Regions from separate parts of the Peribacillus sp. AS_2 genome, predicted to be linked through region 1. Evidence: riboswitches for the same ligand, from Rfam matches in the RefSeq annotation. Region 1 holds a riboswitch; each other region holds the start of a gene.
What was found. A riboswitch is a leader RNA that binds a small molecule or an ion and turns the genes downstream of it on or off. The one in region 1 is predicted to bind cyclic di-AMP.
Positions count from the first base shown of each region.

Region 2: linked by a shared signal. The riboswitch ahead of OTG27_RS25730 (cation:dicarboxylate symporter family transporter) and the one ahead of OTG27_RS06265 (APC family permease) in region 1 are both predicted to bind cyclic di-AMP.
Region 3: linked by a shared signal. The riboswitch ahead of OTG27_RS19640 (TrkH family potassium uptake protein) and the one ahead of OTG27_RS06265 (APC family permease) in region 1 are both predicted to bind cyclic di-AMP.

Region 1 is NZ_JAPTGA010000003.1:150,557-158,087, forward strand. It holds gene OTG27_RS06250 (DUF6044 family protein) at 1-226, shown strand, start outside; gene OTG27_RS06255 (glycosyltransferase family 2 protein) at 242-1,264, shown strand; gene OTG27_RS06260 (GtrA family protein) at 1,224-1,679, shown strand; cyclic di-AMP (ydaO/yuaA leader) riboswitch at 2,031-2,177, shown strand; gene OTG27_RS06265 (APC family permease) at 2,314-4,140, shown strand; gene OTG27_RS06270 (RhaT/GlcU family sugar-proton symporter) at 4,631-5,485, shown strand; gene OTG27_RS06275 (glucose 1-dehydrogenase) at 5,501-6,286, shown strand; gene OTG27_RS06280 (NADPH-dependent FMN reductase) at 6,364-6,909, opposite strand; gene OTG27_RS06285 (bile acid:sodium symporter family protein) at 7,017-7,531, opposite strand, start outside.
Region 2 is NZ_JAPTGA010000026.1:20,642-28,172, reverse strand. It holds gene OTG27_RS25740 (hypothetical protein) at 1-502, shown strand, start outside; gene OTG27_RS25735 (efflux RND transporter periplasmic adaptor subunit) at 517-1,776, shown strand; cyclic di-AMP (ydaO/yuaA leader) riboswitch at 1,976-2,123, shown strand; gene OTG27_RS25730 (cation:dicarboxylate symporter family transporter) at 2,295-3,554, shown strand; gene OTG27_RS25725 (hypothetical protein) at 4,089-4,871, shown strand; gene OTG27_RS25720 (D-alanine--D-alanine ligase) at 5,297-6,379, shown strand; gene OTG27_RS25715 (UDP-N-acetylmuramoyl-tripeptide--D-alanyl-D-alanine ligase) at 6,532-7,531, shown strand, end outside.
Region 3 is NZ_JAPTGA010000011.1:141,527-149,057, reverse strand. It holds gene OTG27_RS19660 (ABC transporter permease) at 1-680, opposite strand, end outside; gene OTG27_RS19655 (ABC transporter ATP-binding protein) at 677-1,402, opposite strand; gene OTG27_RS19650 (TetR/AcrR family transcriptional regulator) at 1,521-2,120, shown strand; gene OTG27_RS19645 (hypothetical protein) at 2,527-2,718, opposite strand; cyclic di-AMP (ydaO/yuaA leader) riboswitch at 3,048-3,190, shown strand; gene OTG27_RS19640 (TrkH family potassium uptake protein) at 3,342-4,667, shown strand; gene OTG27_RS19635 (potassium channel family protein) at 4,691-5,347, shown strand; gene OTG27_RS19630 (STAS domain-containing protein) at 5,468-6,301, opposite strand; gene OTG27_RS19625 (class I SAM-dependent methyltransferase) at 6,629-7,330, opposite strand.

The DNA.
Region 1 (7,531 bases):
TTACCTATTTACCGATGAGCTTGGGAAGCATTATATGTTCAAGAAAGGCTCGAAGAAAGAGCTGAAAAATTTGGACCTCAACATGGATGCGTTTAAAGGATTAGGCGGAACGTATATATTTTCTGCCATCCCAATCAACAACTCGAAGGAAAACGGATTGGTGCTGGATAGGGTTTTCACTAAAAAAGGAAGCGTATGGAAAATTCATTTATACAGAGTCATGTGAAAAGGGGGGAATAGAATGAATTCACCGATTGTAACGATTGTTGTACCTTGTTATAACGAAGAAAGCGTTTTGCAGGAAACCATTTCCCAGCTTTGTGGATTGATGAGGGGGTTGGTCGATGAAAACGTTGTTTCCGGTCAAAGTAAAATTTTGTTTGTCGATGATGGGAGCAAAGATCAAACTTGGAAGATCATTTACAAAGAAACGATTAATAATGAATATGTTCGCGGGCTAAAGCTTTCCCGGAATGCTGGACATCAAAATGCACTTCTGGCTGGGTTGTTTACAGCCAAGGAAGCCTCAGATTGTGTGATTTCCATTGATGCAGATTTACAGGATGATATTCAAGTCATCCCGGAATTCATTCGTAAATTCAATGAAGGATGTGAAATCGTATATGGTGTCCGCCAGAAAAGGGACCTTGATTCATTCTTTAAACGAACATCTGCAACAGGTTTTTATAAATTGATGAACAAGATGGGGGTTAACCTTGTCTATAATCATGCCGATTTCCGGCTAATGAGCAAAAGGGCGATCATGGAGTTGGAACGCTTTAATGAAACGAATCTTTTTTTACGGGGGATTGTACCGCTCATTGGGTTTAAGACGGACTCTGTTTATTATGACCGTAAAGAAAGATTGGCCGGGGAAACGAAATATCCATTTAAGAAGATGGTTGCTTTTGCACTTGATGGCATTACTTCCTTTTCAGTTACACCGATCCGGCTTGTATTATGGCTAGGATGTCTTTCCTTTTTTATTAGCTTACTCTTTGGGTCTTACTTTTTATGGTTGAAATTTTATGGGCAGACCGAAACTGGCTGGACCTCATTGATCACCTCCATATGGTTGATCGGTGGACTACAGTTGATTGCTGTCGGGTTGATTGGGGAGTATATCGGAAAAATCTATAATGAATCCAAACGCCGGCCTAAATATATTGTTGATCTTGATCTATTTAATCCGCTCGATTTTAAAAAACGGGAGCAATTAGAAAATGAACGGAACAGTATTGAAAAACTATCTAAAACAAACTAACTCCTTTATCCGCTTTTTATTGGTTGGAATAGTCAATACAGCGGTTGGACTTTCCATCATGCTTTTTCTCATGAATGCTCTTGAATTATCTTACTGGATCTCCACCTTTATCGGCAATGGTACGGGAGCTGTAACGAGTTTTCTTTTGAACAGGACTTTTACCTTTAAAAGCGATATAGAATGGCGGCGAGGAGTTGCCCGTTTCTTTTGCGTCATCCTGATTTGTTATTCCGCCGCTTATTCTATAGGCCAAGCCATTTCAGAATCACTGGAAGGAACCGTTCATTTATCCATACAACAAAATTTGGCTGTTCTGATAGGAACAATCTTTTATACAGTGCTTAACTATCTTGGTCAGAAATACTTTGTCTTTAAAAAAAGCAATTTGAGGCCAATTCAAGAAGGAAGGAACTAATTGGCATAGATCAGTGGAATAATGCCCCCGAATGGACGGGAATTAAAAATGGAATCGGAAAGCGAAATTCTGATTTTATGACTATCCAAGCTGGGGCAGATCTGTTTTACTTAATCCATCAAGTTACTTCATTTTTCCTTTTGGGGAATCTATCTTTTGTTCATTGTCTTCTTGAATATCTTCCTTTCAGACGTTTACTTTCCTCCTTTCCTACCATCGAATCATGTGTTTGCATGACTTTTGTTATATAAGTCAAGAATAAAACCTCGCTTATAAATAATAATTCTATTTCTGTGCAAAATTTTCATTTACTTTTCCATTTCACGGGAGTATGATAATCAACAGTTTCATATTTCTAAATCGCTTAAACCTTATGGTGCGGGGGACCCGTTATTGGGATTGTCTTTAACAATCCAAGGGGTGAATCCTTTAAAAGGTAGGGCTACTCTTAGGTCCGAATCCGACAGCTAACCTCGTAAGCGTTATATGAGAAGGAAGGTGGAGCTTGTTAGACAAAAAAATTGATGTCTACAGGTCTATTTAGCTATGACTTGTAGGCATTTTTGTGTTTCGTCTCGTTTTTTTGCTACAGCTGGGAAACATAAACTTAAATTAAACTGGTGGTGAATTCTTGATGTTATCTTCTATAAAAAGGTTCTTGATCGGGAGACCTTTAAAATCAAATGCACTTGGTGAACAAAAGCTTAACAAAACAAAGGCGTTGGCGATATTATCTTCAGATGCATTGTCTTCGGTTGCATATGGGCCGGAGCAAATATTGATTGTCCTGATCACGGTCGGTGCTGCGGCATTCTGGTATTCAATCCCTATCGCGATTGGAGTATTGATCCTGTTAACCGCTTTGATTTTGTCCTACAGACAAATCATTTTCGCTTATCCACATGGCGGGGGAGCCTATGTGGTTTCAAAAAACAATTTAGGTGTCAATCCAGGGTTGATAGCTGGAGGATCCTTATTGGTCGATTATATATTAACTGTCGCGGTAAGTGTTTCCGCTGGTACGGATGCCATCACGTCCGCTTTTCCCGGCCTGCATGATTATAATGTCCTCATAGCCATTATTTTCGTCATCCTACTTACTATCTTGAACCTTAGGGGGGTTACGGAATCGGCATCTGTCTTGGCCTATCCGGTGTACCTATTCGTTTTAGCCTTGTTCATCTTGATTGGGGTTGGAATTTACAAAATTCTGACGGGAGGAGTCTCACCGGAATTGCATGCGTCAATCGGGACTCCGGTAGCCGGCATCAGTTTATTTATATTGCTAAGAGCATTTGCATCAGGAAGCTCCGCATTGACAGGAGTCGAAGCGATTTCCAATGCAATCCCGAACTTTAAAGATCCAGCACCGAATAATGCTGCGAAAACATTAATAGCGATGGGTTCCTTACTAGCTGTTTTGTTTTCGGGAATCGTATACTTAGCCTATTATTTAAGCATTGTTCCTAGCGCAGAGGTAACGGTCGTCTCCCAGATTGCTGAAGAGATCTTTGGACGGAATTTCATGTATTTCTTCATTCAAGGTACAACTGCATTGATCTTGATACTTGCGGCAAATACTGGATATTCGGCTTTCCCTTTGCTTGCGGTAAATCTGGCGAAGGATAAATTCATACCAAGGGCGTTTACGATCAGAGGGGACCGTTTAGGGTATTCCAATGGAATTATCATACTTGGACTTGCATCCATCATCTTGATAGTCGCAGTTGAAGGACATACGGAAAATCTCATTCCGCTTTATGCGGTTGGTGTATTCATCCCATTTACGTTATCCCAGACCGGGATGATTGTTAAATGGATTCGCGAAAAGCCAAAAGGCTGGATGATGAAATTAACCATTAATTCAATTGGTGCCATAATTAGCTTTATCGTCACGATGATATTCTTTTTAACCAAATTTATTCAGGTTTGGCCTGTTTTGATTTTTTTACCTATCATCATTTTAATTTTTCATCGAATCAGAAAGCATTATGAAGCAGTTGGAGACCAACTAAGGATTACAACATGTGAGCCGATCTTACCAATCGAAGGAAATATCATCATTGTACCTGTTGCGGGTATAACTCATGTGGTTGAGAACTCTTTAAATTATGCAAAATCTCTATCTGCACATCAGGTCATTGCCGTTTATGTCGCTTTTGAAAGAGAAGATGAAAAGAAATTCGAAGAAAAATGGAAAAAGTGGCAGCCGGATGTAAGGCTCGTTACACTGAATTCGTATTACAGAAGTATCATTCAGCCACTAACTAAATTTGTGGATACAGTAGAACATAAGGCTAGTGAATCCAACTATAAAGTTACGGTGATCATCCCCCAATTCATTCCGAAGAAGGGCTGGCACAATATACTTCATAACCAATCAAGTTTACTGATTAAGGCCTACTTGCTTTATAGAAGAAATGTGGTTGTTACGACAGTGCCCTATCATTTGAAGAAGTAAGATCCATTATCTAAGAAAAGAAGCAGACCTACATAAGGTTTGCTTTTTTTCTTATCTTTACAAAAAATTCAGCAATAACTTACGCTTCCGATATGTGAGTATGAACATTCATTACTCACAGTAACTATGAAGCCCGTACAATAAAAAGGATTTGCAGTAAGATGTGGGGATACTTCCTCTTTTAAAGCTTTAATTAATGTTAATATAAAACCTTCTCCATCATCATTATCCGATTGACTGCTGTTTGGGAAAGTTATTATTTCAAAGTCACTGATAATACGGAAATGGACATGCGACATCATCAACGGTGGATGGCATCAATCAGTATCATTAAAAAGGGCGTGCGTCTGCAGCCCTTTTGTGTTGAACACTACTTTAGGGGAAACACTTCATAAAATTACCAAGGGTCAATTCAAATAATGCGAACATATTAAGAAGACAAAATGAAATTTCCTGCTTAGTTTTGTACTTACATATATGGGGGTTGAAAATGGATATACTATTAGCTCTCTTGCCGGCATTATTCTGGGGAAGCATCGTTTTATTTAATGTGAAACTCGGGGGTGGACCCTATAGTCAAACACTAGGTACAACGATTGGAGCCTTGATTTTTTCAATTGGTGTTTATATTTTTGCCGATATTAAGCTGTCACTTTTGGTGTTTGGTGTCGGAGTCGTATCTGGATTGTTTTGGGCCGTTGGACAAGCTAATCAGCTTAAGAGCATTGATTTAATGGGAGTTTCTAAAACAATGCCGATTTCAACAGGATTGCAGCTCATTTCAACCACTTTATTCGGGGTCATAGTTTTTAACGAATGGTCTACAATGAAGGCGATTATTTTAGGCGTATTGGCATTGATCTTCATTATTATAGGAATCATCTTGACCTCCTTGGAAGATAAAGAATCGAAAGAGGGAAAGTCGGGAAACTTGAAGAAAGGAATTGTTATTCTCCTCATCTCGACATTCGGTTATTTGGTTTATGTGGTCGTGGCCCGTCTTTTTGATGTTGACGGGTGGTCAGCGTTGTTCCCTCAAGCGATTGGGATGGTAATAGGCGGTCTGTTATTGACTTTTAAGCATAAACCGTTTAACAAATATACGATTCGTAATATCATTCCGGGATTGATATGGGCTGCAGGGAACATGTTTTTATTCATTTCCCAGCCACGTGTGGGAGTGGCCACCAGTTTTTCACTTTCGCAGATGGGCATAGTCATCTCAACCCTTGGCGGGATCTTCATTTTACGTGAAAAGAAAACGAAGCGCCAACTAATTGGAATCGTAATTGGGATTATCTTGATCATCATAGCTGGGATTATGCTGGGATTGGCAAAAAGTTAATTGGAGGATGATTACATGTATACAGATTTAGAAGGTAAGGTAGTTGTTATTACCGGATCATCCACTGGTTTAGGAAAAGCGATGGCCATTCGCTTTGCTAAGGAAAAGGCAAAGGTCGTGGTTAATTATCGCACTAAATCAGAGGAAGCGGATAGTGTAATGGAAGAAATCAAAACGAATGGCGGGGAAGCCATTGCAGTAAAAGGCGATGTCACCGTTGAAGAAGATGTTATTAACCTTGTTCAATCAGCGATAAAGAACTTCGGGAAACTCGACATATTCATCAATAATGCAGGGATTGAAAATCCGGTTCCATCTCACGAGATGCCGTTAAGCGATTGGAATAGGGTAATCAATACTAACTTAACGGGGAATTTCTTAGGCTGCCGCGAAGCTATCAAGTATTTTGTCGAGAACGATATTAAAGGGAATGTTATAAACATGTCCAGTGTACATGAGATGATTCCCTGGCCTTTATTCGTTCACTATGCAGCTAGCAAGGGCGGGGTGAAGCTGCTTACGGAAACCCTGGCTCTTGAATATGCACCAAAAGGGATCCGTGTGAACAGCATTGGTCCTGGAGCCATCGCCACGCCAATAAATGCCGACAAGCTTGAAGATCCCGAAAAGAAAAAGGACCTTGAAAGCATGATTCCGATGGGGTATATCGGAAAGCCTGAAGAAATTGCTGCGGTTGCTGCATGGCTGGCATCTTCAGAATCCAGTTATGTAACGGGCATCACTCTATTCGCTGACGGGGGAATGACAAAATACCCTGCATTCCAAGCGGGAAGAGGATGAAATGAGTTTAATTCCTCTTTTATGATGCAACAAGAATCCCAGCAGGATCATTCCTGCTGGGATTCTTGTGTAAAGCATTAACGAGTATGATGATTATACCAGCTAATGAAATTATCGACGACCGTATCGATAAACTGGACAGTTGACTCATGTGTAAGCCTGCCTTCGTTATCGATTTTGTCATGCACTGCACCAACATATACTTCATTCCCAGGAAGGAGTGGGGAGGAGATGCCTATTGCGAATAAGATTTCACGCAAATGCAATTGAGCTTTTACCGTCCCTAATTGCCCCATTGACGCACCCATGATCCATGATGGTTTGCCGATCAAGACTTTATCGACACGTGATAACCAATCAATTGCATTGCCCAATACACCTGGAATCGTCCCGTTGTATTCAGGTGTTACCCACAAGACTGCATCTGCTTCGGCCACTTTGCTTTTAAATTCTTTTACAACCAATGGAGGATCATTTTCAATATCTTGATCATAAAAAGGTAAATCCCGAATGTTCAAGATTTCGAAATCAAAACGATCTTGATATTTAGTTTGAATATATTTGGCTAGCTTAAGGTTGTATGACTCTTTACGGATACTTCCCACTATGGCAACAACTTTCATCTGCAATACCCCCAATGATTTTATAATGGATAATCATGTAAATATGTTCCACTTCCCTATTATAATTGGAATGTAATTGAAAGGGAAAAAGGATGCTTGGGAAATAATCATTCGGCGGATGGCCCTTCAATCACACCACGATGAAAATGTCTTTCCATGACATACCCAAAAAAGGAGGCAAGCATTTGTTGAAACAGCATGCCAAGTACAACGGGTACCGCAACGGCAGCAGGGAAATAGGTGGTTGCCAGAACGGCTCCAGCACTGATGTTTCGCATACCGCCTGTAAATGTCAAGGTGATGATATCCGCCTTTTCCCATCTTAAACATGCACCGACCATCCAAGAAAGGGCATAACCTGAAGCGGCTATGAACAAAACCAAGAAGGCCATGATCATTATTTTCTTATCGAAATGGGTTAAGAAAGGCGCTATTTTTGAACTGTTCAATATGACTACGATTCCAACGCTTATCTTGGAGAATGGAGCTAATCGGGGAGATAGTGAATATTGTATCTTTCCTTTTGTAGCCTGATTCAAGAACATGGCAAGCATGGAGGGCAGAACGACCATTCCGATTAATCCTTTCACTATCGACCCCAAATCCATTTCGATCGAACCGC
Region 2 (7,531 bases), on a different contig from region 1:
TTCAGAATCATTTTCCAAAGAAATCACGAAGATGAGCGTCAATGAATTTGAAGCAGCAAAGTTGCTGATTTTGAGCGGCAATATAATAACAGGAATAATCCACCCTTCCATATACATATTTTTAGCAGCTCTATTCTTTTGGATCGTTACTGATATCCCCTACATAAAATTAGTTATCGTTCAAATGATTCTTTTTGGCCTGCAATTAGTGGAAAAAACATTATTGATTCCCTTATTCGTTTTAATGGATATAGGCAGCGATGCCAATCCTTTTTCTTTGGGGATCATAAGTCAGTATTTTCTCAGAAGTGATTATTTCATTCACTTTTTCAGTGAAATTACCATTTTTCAATTTCTCATTATTGCTCTGCAATATTTTTATTTAAAGGAATTTACAGAACGTAATAATTATTTGGTCCTTTTAATGATTGTTCTATTCTATTTGGCCACATGGTTTGTTAAAGCCTTTTTAGGATACATCCAAGTAGGCGTATTTGTATAAAGCGGGTGAAATGAATGAGTGGTAACTGGAAAATAGTGGCGGTATCCATTGCGTCGATAGTGTTAATAACCGTTAACTTATACCTTATTGAAAAAAAGGAAAGCAAAGTGGAACGGACGGTTTTCGTTGAAAACTGGACTAAGGTAAAAAAAGATACAATTACGGATACTATTCAAACAAATGGGGTAATTAAACCAGTAGAAGAGTATGATATCTATTTTGATGCCAAGAAAAATGATTTTAAGAAATTCCTTGTAAAAGAAGGCGATTCGATTACGGCTGGCTCCTCGTTGTTTGAGTATAAGGCGACCGAACTTGATGCGCTTAAAGCGAGTTTGGAAGCGGAGAAAACGGCAGCTGAGGGGGAAAGGGCAGGGATTGAGGAATACATAGGGAAGTTGAGTTCTTATCAGGGGACCGTGACCAGTGAACCTGAAGCGGCAATTGATGAATCGGTGGAAAAAAACTTGAATATTGATATAACAACAAGCTCTTCAGACCTTATTAAAAGTAACATTGAGCAAGAAATGTACAAGCAGGAACTAGAAAAAAACAGGTTGGATGAAAAAGTGAAAATGCTAGACGCTAAATTAAGTTCGATTGAGGAGCAGTCCAGTGCAATTGTGACGACGAGCGAGGCTGATGGTGTCGTTAAAAATATCAATAAAAACCTTGATAATCCCATTATATCCATCGTTTCTACAAATATGGCAATTGAAGGGTATTTCTCCGGAGAGGAAATGAAAAAGGCTGAAGTGGGCATGACTATAAAAGCAAGTTCCTCTGATTCAAAAAAGGCATTGAAAGGGACGATAGGCCGTATCCATTCCTATCCCGCAGAAGAGCCATCATTAAAAAAAGATAACAGATTTCCATTTCAGGCTTTAATCGAACCGGAAGGCGAAGAAACGGAACCTCTGTTGGTGGGATCGAAAGTGAATCTTACTGTAATAACCAATGAGAAAGCCGGTGTACCCTCTATACCGATAGAGGCGGTACAATACCAAAAACATCCATATATTTACAAGTTGACGAATAAAGGCCATGTGGATAAACATTACATTACAAAAGGTCTTAAGGCTGAAGGGAAGCAGGAAATCATAAAGGGACCGTCTGTAGGTGACGTCATCCTCCTGAAGCCGAATGTGGCAGTGAAGAACCATTCTTATTTTATTACCCCGATTCAATTTGAAAAAGTGAAAGCTAGAACTTATAAAAAATTCACCTCTAGGGAAAAAGTAAGATACCTGTTACTTGGCATTCTGGAAAAATAACCGCTTTTTTCACAAGAGAGGTGAGGACAAATTATTAATTAATTATATCAATATAACTTAAGCGATTAAAAATCGGGAAGCGTAATTATAGATAGAGTAGCTATTAATACAGAATATTCAGACATATTTAAAGACCTTTTTCTAGAACGGATGCGAATAAATATTTACAGATTATCATTTTTAGTATAATATTTTATTATAAGTTAACTCGCTTAATCTTATTCCAAGAACGGGGGACCCATTTTTGTGGATTTTATCCGCTAGGGGTGAATTCAGAAATGAAAGGGCTTTTTGTGTTTCCAATCCTAACCCGACAGCTAACCTCGTCAGCGTCTTCAAGGGAACATGTGTGAATATTCACGCCTATAAGAAATCGACACATGAAGTGTCTTTTTTTTCGGCGTAAAGACAGAGTTTTTCAAAAAAGAAAAATTACTTTCTTTTATTAGTATCTTGTTTCCCTTACCGAGACAAAAATGTTTTTGCATCAAAGACTTTATGGAAGGTGAGGAAAGTAAATGAAGAAATTCAAACTAAGTTTAGCTAGCCAAATTTTCATTGGTTTAATTCTAGGGATTATCGTTGGTGCCATTTTTTATGGTAATGAGACGGCCCAAAACTTTTTACAGCCATTCGGAGACATTTTCCTACGAATGATTAAAATGATTGTAGTGCCGATCATCGTTTCAAGCCTTATCGTTGCAGTTGCTGGTGTAGGTGATTTGAAAGCGGTAGGTAAACTAGGTGCTAAATCATTATCATACTTTGTTGTCGTAACTATGATAGCGATTGCTGTTGGTTTAATTTCAGCGAATATCATCCAGCCTGGTGCTGGTGTGAATATGAATAAGCTGGAACAAACTGATATTTCTACGTATGTTGATACAGCAGAAACTAAGCAGCATGAATCGTTCGTGGATACACTCGTTCACATTGTACCATCCAATCCAGTTCAAGCTATGGTACAAGGCGATATGCTAGCGATCATTTTCTTCTCCGTGTTGTTTGGGCTTAGTATTGCAGCCATCGGTGAAAAGGGTAAACCAGTATTCCGCTTCTTCCAAGGTACAGCTGAAGGAATGTTCTACCTAACTAACATGGTCATGAAATTCGCTCCTATCGGTGTATTTGCACTAATCGGTGTGACGATCTCCAAGTTCGGTTTGGAATCTTTAATTCCGCTAGGAAAGTTAGCGCTTTCTGTATACGGAACAATGATTTTCTTTGTAATAGTCATTCTTGGTCTTATTGCGAAATTTGTCGGATTCAATATCTTTACGCTGATTAAACTTCTAAAAGAAGAATTGATTCTTGCTTTCTCTACTGCAAGTTCAGAAGCGGTTCTTCCGAAACTCATGGAAAAAATGGAGAAAGCGGGATGTCCAAAACATATTGCTACATTTGTTATTCCGACTGGATACTCCTTTAACCTTGATGGTTCTACATTATACCAAGCGTTAGCAGCTATCTTCATCGCTCAAATGTACGGAATCGATTTAAGCGCGTATGAGCAAATTACGCTGATGCTAGTGTTGATGATCACGTCCAAGGGAATTGCGGGTGTACCGGGTGTATCTTTCGTAGTTCTTTTAGCGACATTGGGAACTGTCGGTATTCCTATTGAAGGTCTAGCATTTATTGCCGGTATCGACCGTATTCTTGATATGGGACGTACAGTGGTAAACGTTATCGGTAATTCACTTGCGGCAATCGTCATCTCTAAATGGGAAGGTCAATTCAACCCTCCTTCCAAAAAAGAGTTAGAGCAAGTTTCTTAATATAAAAAATCCAGAGTGAAATGTCACTCTGGATTTTTTTATTGAATGAAAAAGCGCTTCCTTAATTTTTCTAGATGACTGTAAACTCTGCTTCCTTCAGATACTCAAGCACTTCAAGTTTAATTGTTTTATGGAGGAAACTACCTTCTTGACGCGTCTTCCCGGATGTCAAAATACCCCCAAATTCATAAAGCCTTTCATCTTGTTTACCCCAAAACCAAATCATTTCCTCTCGGCCCAGAAGGTCATGTGTTGTGAAATGAAACTACCTTCCGGCTTTAAAATACGGTTGATTTGTTTTCAAAGCTAATGTCGGTCATTTTGAGTTGGGGAAGCATCAGCAAAAAGGGAAGCGGCCCTATGAAATGAGTGAATGAATGAAAAAACCATTTATAATCCTTTCTTCGAATTTGGTTAATATGGATTTCTACCTGATGCAGATGATGATTAATATTGGGGTTATATAACTTACGTGAAACTCCAAAAGTTTGATAAAATAACATTATTGATTGAGAGCTCGGAGGGGGTCAGGTTATGAAGAATGAAAGTAATGATATCTTATACATGTATATGCAGGCTTCCGAACGGTTTGTCCTTTTTAATGGACTCAATTTTCGTGAATTCGTCAATTCGCTTCCGTATACCTTGGATTCGATCTTATTATTGAAACATCAATTCGATGGTGGGGAATACAATTTGAATGTCCTGCTTGAGAGCGCTTCATCTGAAGCTATTGCGAAGCTCGTTAAAGAAAATGTCCGGGCATATGGAGATTTCTGTTGGATCGATTTTGAAGAAGCGGAAGGGCTGGATGAATTGGATGGAAGGGAAATAGCGGAACTTTTATATTTAGGACATGCTAAAACCCATCTGGATCCCCCGTTTTTCCGTAAATTGAATAACCAATTTGTGTACCTTGCCCAGGATGATGGCTGGTTCAATAAAATTTATTTTCGTTCTCTTTCGACATATTATATGATGTTAGGAAGGCTGATTCCGCTAAAGCTGGAGCCGTTAAAATTAGAGAGGACGTGGCTTGGAATCAGAAAGAAAAAAGAGCTGACGGCGATTCCTGCAGAAATCATCGTTTCCTTGGCTCATATTCTGGCAGAGGGGCTCGTTTTTTCCTTTCGGGATGTTAAGTATACTAGAACGAAAATTGAGATACCGGCATGGGTCGTAGGGGATTATTTAAACATGGATGAAATGCATGATTCCTTTTTGGATAGAGATAGTAAGGAGCCCGATGCATTTATTATTTTCAATCGAAAAGAGAAGATTTGGGAAAGCGTTATTAGAAATACACCATCCTCCTGATTTTATTTGAAGTCTTTGAACTTTTTAGGTGTAAGACTTACCGTCTCATGCATAAAAGATAAGAGAGGGAAACGTAGAGGTGTTCACAGGATGTGGCGGTTTTATTCTGTGTTCTGCAAATAGTAATCATTGGAAAAGCCTCAATGATGGAAGTTTCGCTTTATCCCGCATTAACAGGCTGTAAGGAAGCCTGATGATAAATGTAATGAAAAAGAAATGTGGTGAGCCAACAGCCTGTAAATGCCCGATTGCGACGCACAGGATGTGCTAGCACAGGAGTTGCCACAGGATGTGGCGGTTTTATCCTGTGTTCCGCTGAATAGTAATCATTGGAAAAGCCACAATGATGGAAGTTTCGCTTTATCCGTTTTAGTGTAAAGTGATACAATGAACATGGTTAAAAGAATATTGGAGGGTAATAACTCATGAAAACTAAACTTGGTTTGCTTTATGGTGGAAAATCTGCGGAGCATGAGGTTTCTATGCAGACGGCTTTAGCGGTCATTAAAGCTCTCGATTTAGCAAAGTTTGATATATATCCGATTTACATAACAAAAGATGGTTCATGGATTAATGGACCAAAGTTAACAGGTCCTGCCGAGAATGTGGAGGCTTTGACATTTTCACCGGAAAAATCGAGCTCGCCTCTTGCCTTGCAAGCACATTCAACTGATGAAGATAGTGAATCAACAGGGTATGATGTAATTTTCCCATTGCTTCACGGACCGAATGGAGAAGATGGAACCGTACAAGGGATGCTGGAACTGTTGAACCTTCCTTATGTAGGGAATGGCGTTTTAGCTTCTTCAGCAGGAATGGATAAGGTCATCATGAAAAACATTTTTGCCCAGGCAGGACTTCCTCAAGTGAAATACACTTGGTTCATTCGTTCCGAATGGGAGAAGAATACTGAAAGTGCCATCAAAAAGGTAGCGGATGAATTGGGGTACCCTTGTTTTGTCAAACCTGCCAATTTAGGTTCAAGTGTCGGTATCAGCAAATGTAATGATGCTGATGAACTGGAAAAAGCGGTAGCGGAAGCTTTTCAATTCGATCGGAAGATCATCATTGAAGAAGGGGTCATTGCTCGTGAACTCGAGTTTGGTATTCTTGGTAATGATGAACCGTCTTGTTCAGTGGCAGGCGAGATCATCCCAAAGAAAGATTTTGCCTTCTATGATTATTCAGCAAAATATGTAGACGGTAATTCAGCGATGGTCATTCCGGCGGAGATAACGGAAAGCGAGTATGCAGCTTTATCCGAAATGGCCATTACTGCCTTTAAGTCATTGGATTGCTCTGGATTGGTCCGCGCAGATTTCTTCTTGACGCATGAGGGGCAAATCTATATTAATGAAGTGAATACAATGCCTGGGTTTACTCCTTTCAGCATGTTTCCGTTATTGTGGAAGCACACAGGTGTCGACTATCCAGCGTTAATTGAAACACTCGTGAAACTTGCCTTGGAACGTCATCAGGAAAAACAACAAATCAAATATACAGTTTGATCATGCAGGTAAAGTATCAGTAAACTCCACAATCCATCATGCCTTGATTTGATGGATTCCAATCAGCAGGAACCGGTGCGATTTAAACTGGTTTCTGCTTCGTTTGGTTAACGGAGAGCGATTAACGGTTCGATGAATGTAGGAGGAACAAAATGATAAAGAGAACGTTAAAACAAGTACAAGAAATGGCAGGGGGATTGAATGATATCAGTCCATTCCAGTCCAAAGGAATTAATGGGGTTACCATCGATTCAAGAACGGTTAAGGAAGGATGTTTGTTCATTCCGCTTAAGGGAGAGAAGGTTGACGGCCATGAGTATGTCAAGCAGGCTTTAGCGCAAGGGGCTGCAGCTTCCTTTTGGCAAAGGGATGTTCCGAATCCTCCTGATGATTTACCGATAATCATTGTCGAAAACACTGAGAAAGCACTTCAACAATTGGCGCGTTCTTACCGCCAGGAGTTGAATATAAAAGTCATTGGGATAACAGGGAGCAATGGTAAGACCACTACGAAAGATATGACCGCTGCGCTGCTGGCCACTGCCTATAAGGTTCATAAAACCAATGGAAACTTCAATAATCATTTAGGTTTGCCGCTAACGATACTTTCTATGGCACAGGATACGGAAGCGGCTGTTTTGGAAATGGGGATGAGCAGCCGCGGTGAAATCGAGTTCTTATCCAAAATGGCAAAGCCTGATGTAGCGATCATTACCAATATCGGTGAATCACACTTATTGGATTTAGGATCACGCGAGGAAATCGCTAATGCGAAGTTGGAAATTGTCGAAGGTTTGGCGAAAGATGGAACGCTGATATATCATGGTGATGAACCATTGCTTCGCAATCGGATCAAAAAGGATTTTCCTGATTTAAACGTAATATCTTTTGGACGTACGGAAGAAAATGATTTATATCCACAGGCCATCAGCCAAGGGGCGGACAGTACCACGTTTACCATCGCAAGCGGTGATAAGGAGATCGGTTATGAGATACCTGTGTTAGGTCATCATAATGTGCTAAATGCGTTGGCGGCCATCTTGGTTGCTGAAGAATTCAATGTGGATGATTCTTCGATCCGTAAAGGCCTATCGACCATTCAGTTGACTAATATGAGGATGGAATTGGTTGAAGGCGCAAAAGGACAGAAAA
Region 3 (7,531 bases), on a different contig from region 1:
AAAACGAGCCAAATGGAGCCAACAAGGACGATATCCAATACATTGACAGCATATAGCACGACAATTATGGTTTGAATTAGAGCAAATAAGCCATATCCGATCACATAGCCCGCTACGATTTCGTTTCTTTTGATCGGTGTGGCAAGCAGCCGTTCCAACGTACCACTTGTACGCTCCTTCAAAAGCGCAATCCCCGCTATTAAAAATACAAAGAAGAAAACGAAAAAGCTTACGAGCATCGGACTGAATGTATCAAAACCCTTTGTGTTGGCGTCTCCGTAAACATATTTCTCCTCAATTGAAGGAGTGTTTTTTTCATTCCCTTGCAAGCCTTGCATCATTTGCATTTGAACGGCCTTTGCCCGGGTAGGTTCGTCGTTCAAAAGTGTGAGTTTCATTTTTCCATTTTCAACATGAAGCCAGCCATCCGTATCCTTTTCAATCATCTTTTCCTGTGAGAATTCCTCAGCAGCCGTCACTTGAAAATCCGCTTTTTTCAATGCTTTAACGATCGTTTCATCACTGCCTGTAACAACGATTTTCAAATCACTTGCCTCTGTATCGAAAATAAAATACATGAGCGTTAAAATGAGCAATGGAGCCAGGAAAAATAAAGCGAGCGTCCTTCGATCCCGGCGCATCTGCTGGGTAATACGAGTAACAAGAGAGGCAATTCTCATTTTAGGCCGCCTCCAATCCTTAAAAAAACATCATCAAGCGTTTCCGCGGCAAATTGAGTTTTTAAAGCTGCAGGGGTTCCTGCCGCGATGATTTCACCTTCACGCAGCATCGCCAGTTTATCGCATCGTTCCGCTTCATCCATCACATGCGTCGTGATGATGATCGTCTTATCATCTTCATTCCTTAAACGTTCAAGTTCCTCCCAAATCGATTGTTTCAGCAAAGGGTCTATTCCTACTGTCGGTTCATCCAATATGAGAATCTCCGGATTTTGGATGAGTGCAACCGCAAGTGAAAGACGGCGTTTCATTCCCCCTGAATAATGGGCAACCCGAACGTTCAAATCATTCGTCAGCTGTACGATTTCAGCTGCATATTGAATGCGTTCCCTTCGTTCCTTTTTCGAAAACCGGTATAGCTTCGCAAAAAATTCGAGGTTTTCAGCTCCCGTCAATTCTGTATATAAAGCATCGGACTGTGCCATATAGCCTACATCCATTAACAGGGATTCATTTGGCACTTCATGATCCAGAACCGTGACTTTACCCGCATCGGGTTTAATCAATCCGACAATCATTTTAATCAAGGTCGTCTTTCCGCATCCGGATGGACCTAGCAAACCAAAAATTCCGCTTTTTTCAATATTCAGGCTCATTGGCTGAATGACCTTCTTCTGCTGAAAACCCTTAGCAATTCCATCAATGGAAATCGCATTTTTCATTGCACACACATCCTCCCTCTTTAATTGACACGGTGTTGAGTGTATCATCATTCTAAGGTAGCATTCGGTCTAATACAATCAACACATTTGGAAAAATGTTCAGTGAAGGAGACATTCCATGGCATCGATTCATGAGGATATGGTACAAAAGACGAAAAAGCAGATACAACATCATTTTATTGCACTTATTGAAGCAGAGGGGTTCTCACATGTATCCGTGAAGAAAATCGCAGAGCGTGCCAATATTAATCGGGGCACATTCTATTTGCACTACACAGATAAATATGAATTGATGGATCACTTACAACAGGAATTGTTACATGAACTTCAAACCCGCATTACTGCCATTTTGCCTAAAGAGGCTTTTTTGGCTCTTAATCAACAGCAACTTTATCCGCCTTTCATAGCGATTTTTCAATTCATCAGTGAACATGCTCACGCATTAAGGGCCATTCTTGGTGATCAGGGCGACCCTTCTTTTGCGAAAAAAATAAAACGGGTTTTCGGTGAAGTACTGTTGGAGCGTTTGATCAGCCTGCATCCAGAAGCTAAAGATGAAGCTTTCCGCATGTATATGCACGCCTTCCTGACATCGGCGATTTTAGGAGTGATTACTGAGTGGCTGGAGAATTGTGAGGAACAAACGGCGGAAGAAATGGCGAAAATTCATTTTAAAATCTTGAACTTCATCAGCCAATTGCGCACATTCATCCAATGAACGATTTTAGTTGGAGATACCTATTCCGCACAAAAGAATGGAAGGGTATTTCCAGGATACCAATGCATTTCTTAATGTCATCGCTTCTCCCCCTTTGATCGTACAATTTAAACCCCCGTCCCCAAGGAACGAGACCAATTTGCAATGCCCCCCATACATACCCAACAATCGTCGGCTGCTCTCGGGAAGTGGTCATTTCATTTTACTTTTCTCTGCTTTACGTCCACATTAGTAGTTACCAAATTTAAACATTAATGGTTCGATTCTGTAAATAACGCAAAAAAAACTCATTAAATATAATGAGTTTAAAAGCAAAACAAGATATGGATTTTTCGCTCACCGTTCCTGGATACAACACAGGGATTACAATAATTGAATACCGCTATGAATGTTGGAATCAGTTGATTTACCTTGGGGAAAACAGTTTTAAAAACGGATTCTTTTTCTTATCCGTTATCCTTAATTCATTCATGATGATTTGATCCTCATGATCGGCTATCCATTTCCTTAGTGCATCTTTATCCTGGCATTGTGTTAAATATGTTTGGCCACCCTTGCCTGTAGCATTGATAACATATCTATTGAACGTCTTCTCCATAATTGCCCGCCTTTTTATTAAAATGTATTGAATTTAACTAATAATGTACTGCTTTTTCCTTTATCTTTTACAAAAGAAACATAATATATCTATTACAAATTTCGATTGGCAATAGCATGTTCTGCTTGAAATTATTGAATAAAGTATATCGATGCCGGTTATCATAATTGGATTAATCGAACCTATCATAATGTGCCAACTAATATTTGTCAATACGTTTTTTTAATGTAAATAAAACGTAAATTTTCAGTTTTATTAAAGAAATATTTTTTTACGATTTAGGGGTTTACAACTGCTAAATGATGGGAGTAGAATACGTTTATCAATTTAATGCATTTCGGCCAAAACTCATGGAAAATGAGTACGGAGGACCCAATCATTTGGGGTTAATTCTGCCTTGCAGAAGGGATGAGATCAGCTCTTTCGCCATCCTACCCGTCAGCTAACTTCGTCGGCTAAAGCGAAGGAGGTCATAAGACCGCCTATTTCGGGAGCCTTTTTTGCACGCTTTTTGTGGCAATAGAGCTATTCGATGTTTTCGCAGGTCTTTTTATTATGCCTTTAAACAGATTAGAAAAGAGATTGTTGATTAAAAGTCATACATTAGGGATGATCATTTGAGAATGACAAAATTGGATCCGCCAAAAATACTTGTACTCGGCTTTGCCATCCTGATACTTATCGGAGCCTATTTATTGACCCTGCCGGTTTCCACTGAAAATGGCCATGGTCTTTCTTTTCTGGATGCTTTATTCACCTCGACTTCCGCTACATGTGTAACAGGACTGGTCGTTGTGGATACGGGATCGACCTTCACCACTTTTGGTGAGTTGGTCATCTTAACACTGATTCAGGTAGGCGGCTTAGGGTTCATGTCATTTGCGACGTTTTTCTTTTTCCTTCTAGGCAAAAGGATTTCCTTAAAAGGCAGGTTACTCTTGCAGGAGTCGTTAAATAATCTATCCATGGCGGGTGTAGTCAGATTAGTGAAACGGCTGTTGATTTTCACAGCCATCATTGAAGGTGTGGGTGCACTTATCTTATCGATTCGCTTTTCTTTTGACATGCCAACCGGCAAGGCGATCTATTACGGTGTTTTTCATTCCGTCTCGAATTTCAATAATGCCGGTTTTGATTTAATGGGGGAATTCAGGAGTTTGACCCCTTATGTATCGGATCCATTCGTAACCCTTACCGTTGCCTTCCTCATCACGTTTGGCGGGATAGGCTTTATCGTGATGAATGAACTATACGAATATCGTGACACCCATCGTTTATCCGTACATACGAAGATCGTTCTGACGACTAGCGTGACCCTTACGATTGCCGGCGCGATTTTAATCTTTTTATTCGAGTACGGCAATGCCAAGACATTGCAGCCTTTATCTTTCATGGGTAAAATGCTGTCGTCCTTATTTCAATCGGTATCACCAAGGACGGCAGGCTCCAACACGCTGAATATCCCTGATTTGACCCAGCCTGCATTACTGCTCATCATTTTCTTGATGTTCGTTGGGGCTTCACCCGGATCGACTGGCGGCGGGATTAAAACGACTACATTGGCCACGCTTGTAGGAACGGTTTGGTCGCAGATCAAAGGTAAGGGTGATGTGGTCTTGTTCCGTCACCGCATCGTGAGTGAAACGATCTTTAAAGCATTATCCGTCACATTCATTGGTGTATTCATGGTTTCCATCATCTCCATTCTGCTGACCATCACTGAAAGCGGAACTGATTTCTTGATGATTTTGTTCGAAGCCACTTCAGCTTTCGCCACCGTGGGACTTTCAATGGGTTTGACCCCGGAATTATCACCGGCCGGCCGGATGCTCATCATTTTCACGATGTTTGCAGGCCGTGTTGGTCCTTTGACTTTGGCCTTTGCTATCGCCATGAGGCGCAAGCCAGATCCGTTCCGACGTCCAAAAGGGAAAATCATGATTGGTTAATAATGAATGAAGGAGTGTAAAAGATGGGAAAACGACAATACGCCGTGATAGGTTTAGGCAGATTCGGAACCAGTGTGGCCCATAGATTATATACGGCAGGCCAAGAGGTTTTGGGTATTGATGTGAACGAGGAAAGACTCGAGAATGCGGAACTGAACGTTACCCATGCCGTCATGGCGGATACGACCGAAGCAGAGACATTGAAAGCAATCGGAATCCGTAATTTCGATTGTGTCATCGTAGCCATCGGAAATGACATGCAATCGAGCATTTTAACTACCTTGCTTTTAAAAGAGCTTGGGATCAAAAAGGTGATTGCCAAGGCACTTAATAAAAATCACGGTCAGGTGCTGACAAAAGTCGGTGCCGACTGGGTCATCTACCCTGAGAGGGATATGGGGGAACGGGTCGCGAACCAGCTCCTTTCCCCTAACATGCTGAACTACATAGAGCTTTCTAAAGAATACAATATCGAGGAAATCATCCTCCCCATGAGCATGAAGGGAAAAAGCCTCAGGGAGCTTGATTTACGGGCAAAATATAATATCAGCGTCATTGCCATCGTGAGTAATGGAGAAATTATCATAGCACCGTCACCGGATCAGGATATCCATGAAAAAGATATGCTTTTAGTGGTTGGCAATAAAGAAGATCTGGCCGTCTTTGCCAATATTGAATAAAATCCGGCAGGTTCCGGCTCTTGCTCCTTTTGAAGGCTAATACATACGAGAAGACCGCCATATGGAGGCCTTCTCGATGCAAATGTATAACGAACATCCCGAGCCCAGGGTAAGTATGTATTATTTTATCGTACTGATCGCTTGGGCAAGAGTGGATTTTATCGTCACTTTATCAAAAGGCAGTTGAAGCTTAACGGCAGTCATGGCTATTTCCGGCCGAAGTCCTGAAAGGGTCGTTTGAATTCCGATCAAATGCAAGGATTCAATCAATTGAGACAGCTGGTGTGCGGATCCGCTATCTATTGAATGAACGCCGGATAGGTCAATGAAAAGTCTGGTGACATTTTTTTCAGCGCACTTTTGTAAGGTGTTTTCAAGCAAGGACATGCCCCTCGTCGTGTCAATATCGCCTATCAGGGGAAGCAATGCCGTGTTATCTTTAAGGGAAATGATGGGTGTGCTCAATTCATCGATCGTTGCCTGTTGGGCTTTCATGATTTTATTGGCATACCTATGATTCGCTTCCGTAAACCTCTCCATCACTTCACTGATCACCTTCACCACTATCCGGTACCAGGAGTTTATTTCCTCCTGTGTATATTGATCTCCATGCAATTTCACAAACCGGTCAATATAACCCAGGTATTGCTCTTGCGTACGGAAAAACTCCCTCAATATAAAATAGATGGGTGTGTTTAAATGCTGCTCATCCTGACCGATCGCTTCAATCCAATCACCAAGCTGCTTAAAGAATTCCCTCTCCTCTTTATCAAAGACCTGAAAGAAACGTAAATGGAATTCATTATTTTGCTGCTTAAGTTTTTTAATCACTTTGGGATCGGTTGAGCAATATACACCAGTACTATCACTTTTATTCAAGGATGCGTACCAATCCTCAGTCAATTGTGCTGCCACACCCAATAAAAAGGCATATAATTCTTTATTTACGTGCATAAACTCCTCCTATTTAGTTTTTATAAAAAGCAATCGATAAATCTAATTTATCAAAACAGCAAGCATCAAAGACAACCTCTTCCATACTTAAAACCTTAAGCTCTCTGATTCCTGATGGCTCCCTCTTTCCATATACCTTCCCAGCTGTTTTTGAAACCATGTTTTAAAAAAAAGATCAGCAAACGCCTTCATCTATCATTCTGGTAAATACCTGTTCCCAAAACTTTATAGTGTTGTTATAGTTTACCATTTTTGTTTTTTGTTAACAATTTCCACGCAAAAAAGGACCTGATCCCAGATCCTTCGGTTTAAAACCATTTCTCCTTCTCATTTCATAAATAAAGCCGTCCATAAACCTTGCACCCCAAAGGTTTCATCCGATTGTTCCATTTTCCTCATTTTCCGTATTTCCACCACTTCGAATTCCTTGAAGATCATTCTGAGTTTTTCTTCAGTAAAGCCTAAACCGCCTTTAAGGCTTCTTTGCCTATATACTTCCCAATCTGAAATATCGGCACCACCCAAAATGCCGCCTTCGACAAAACAAGTGATCGAATACAATCCCTTAGGCCTTAACGCGTTTTTCACCATCTCCAAATAATTCATCCTTCGATGTGGGGCAATATGGTGAAAACAACCTGAATCATATACGAAGTCATATTGTCCTTTTGCAATATCCAAATCAAATATATTCCTTTGAATGAAGTTCACTTGGACATTTTTATCTCCTGCCCGTTCTTTTCCCCATTCAACGGCTTCCTTCGAAAGGTCCACCGCATCAACAGAACAGCCCTTTTGAGCAAGGTAAATGGCATTTCTGCCAGGTCCGCATCCAAGCTCAAGAACCTTCCCTGGCCCAATTAACCCACCATCAAAATATGAAACCAAATTCTCATCAGGGTAATTTTCGAAAAAGGGAACCCCTTTTGAGCGGTCTTCATAAAAACCATTCCAGAATCCAGTTGGTTCACGCAATAATGAGTCCAGCATGTTCAATAGATCTTCATAGGTTGTAATCGTCTCCGACAAAACCATCACCTCTTCCATTTTATCCCACGATTTAATTATACTGATTTCGCCCGTTGCCTCTGTAACAGCCGCATAAAAAATTCGTTACATATGACGTTCAGACACCATTGGACCTTGTTGTTTATATAATGTTCACTGGAATTTAAAGGTATCAATTATGCATGTAAACTGCCTTCTGATGGTACGATCCGTTCTTACTCC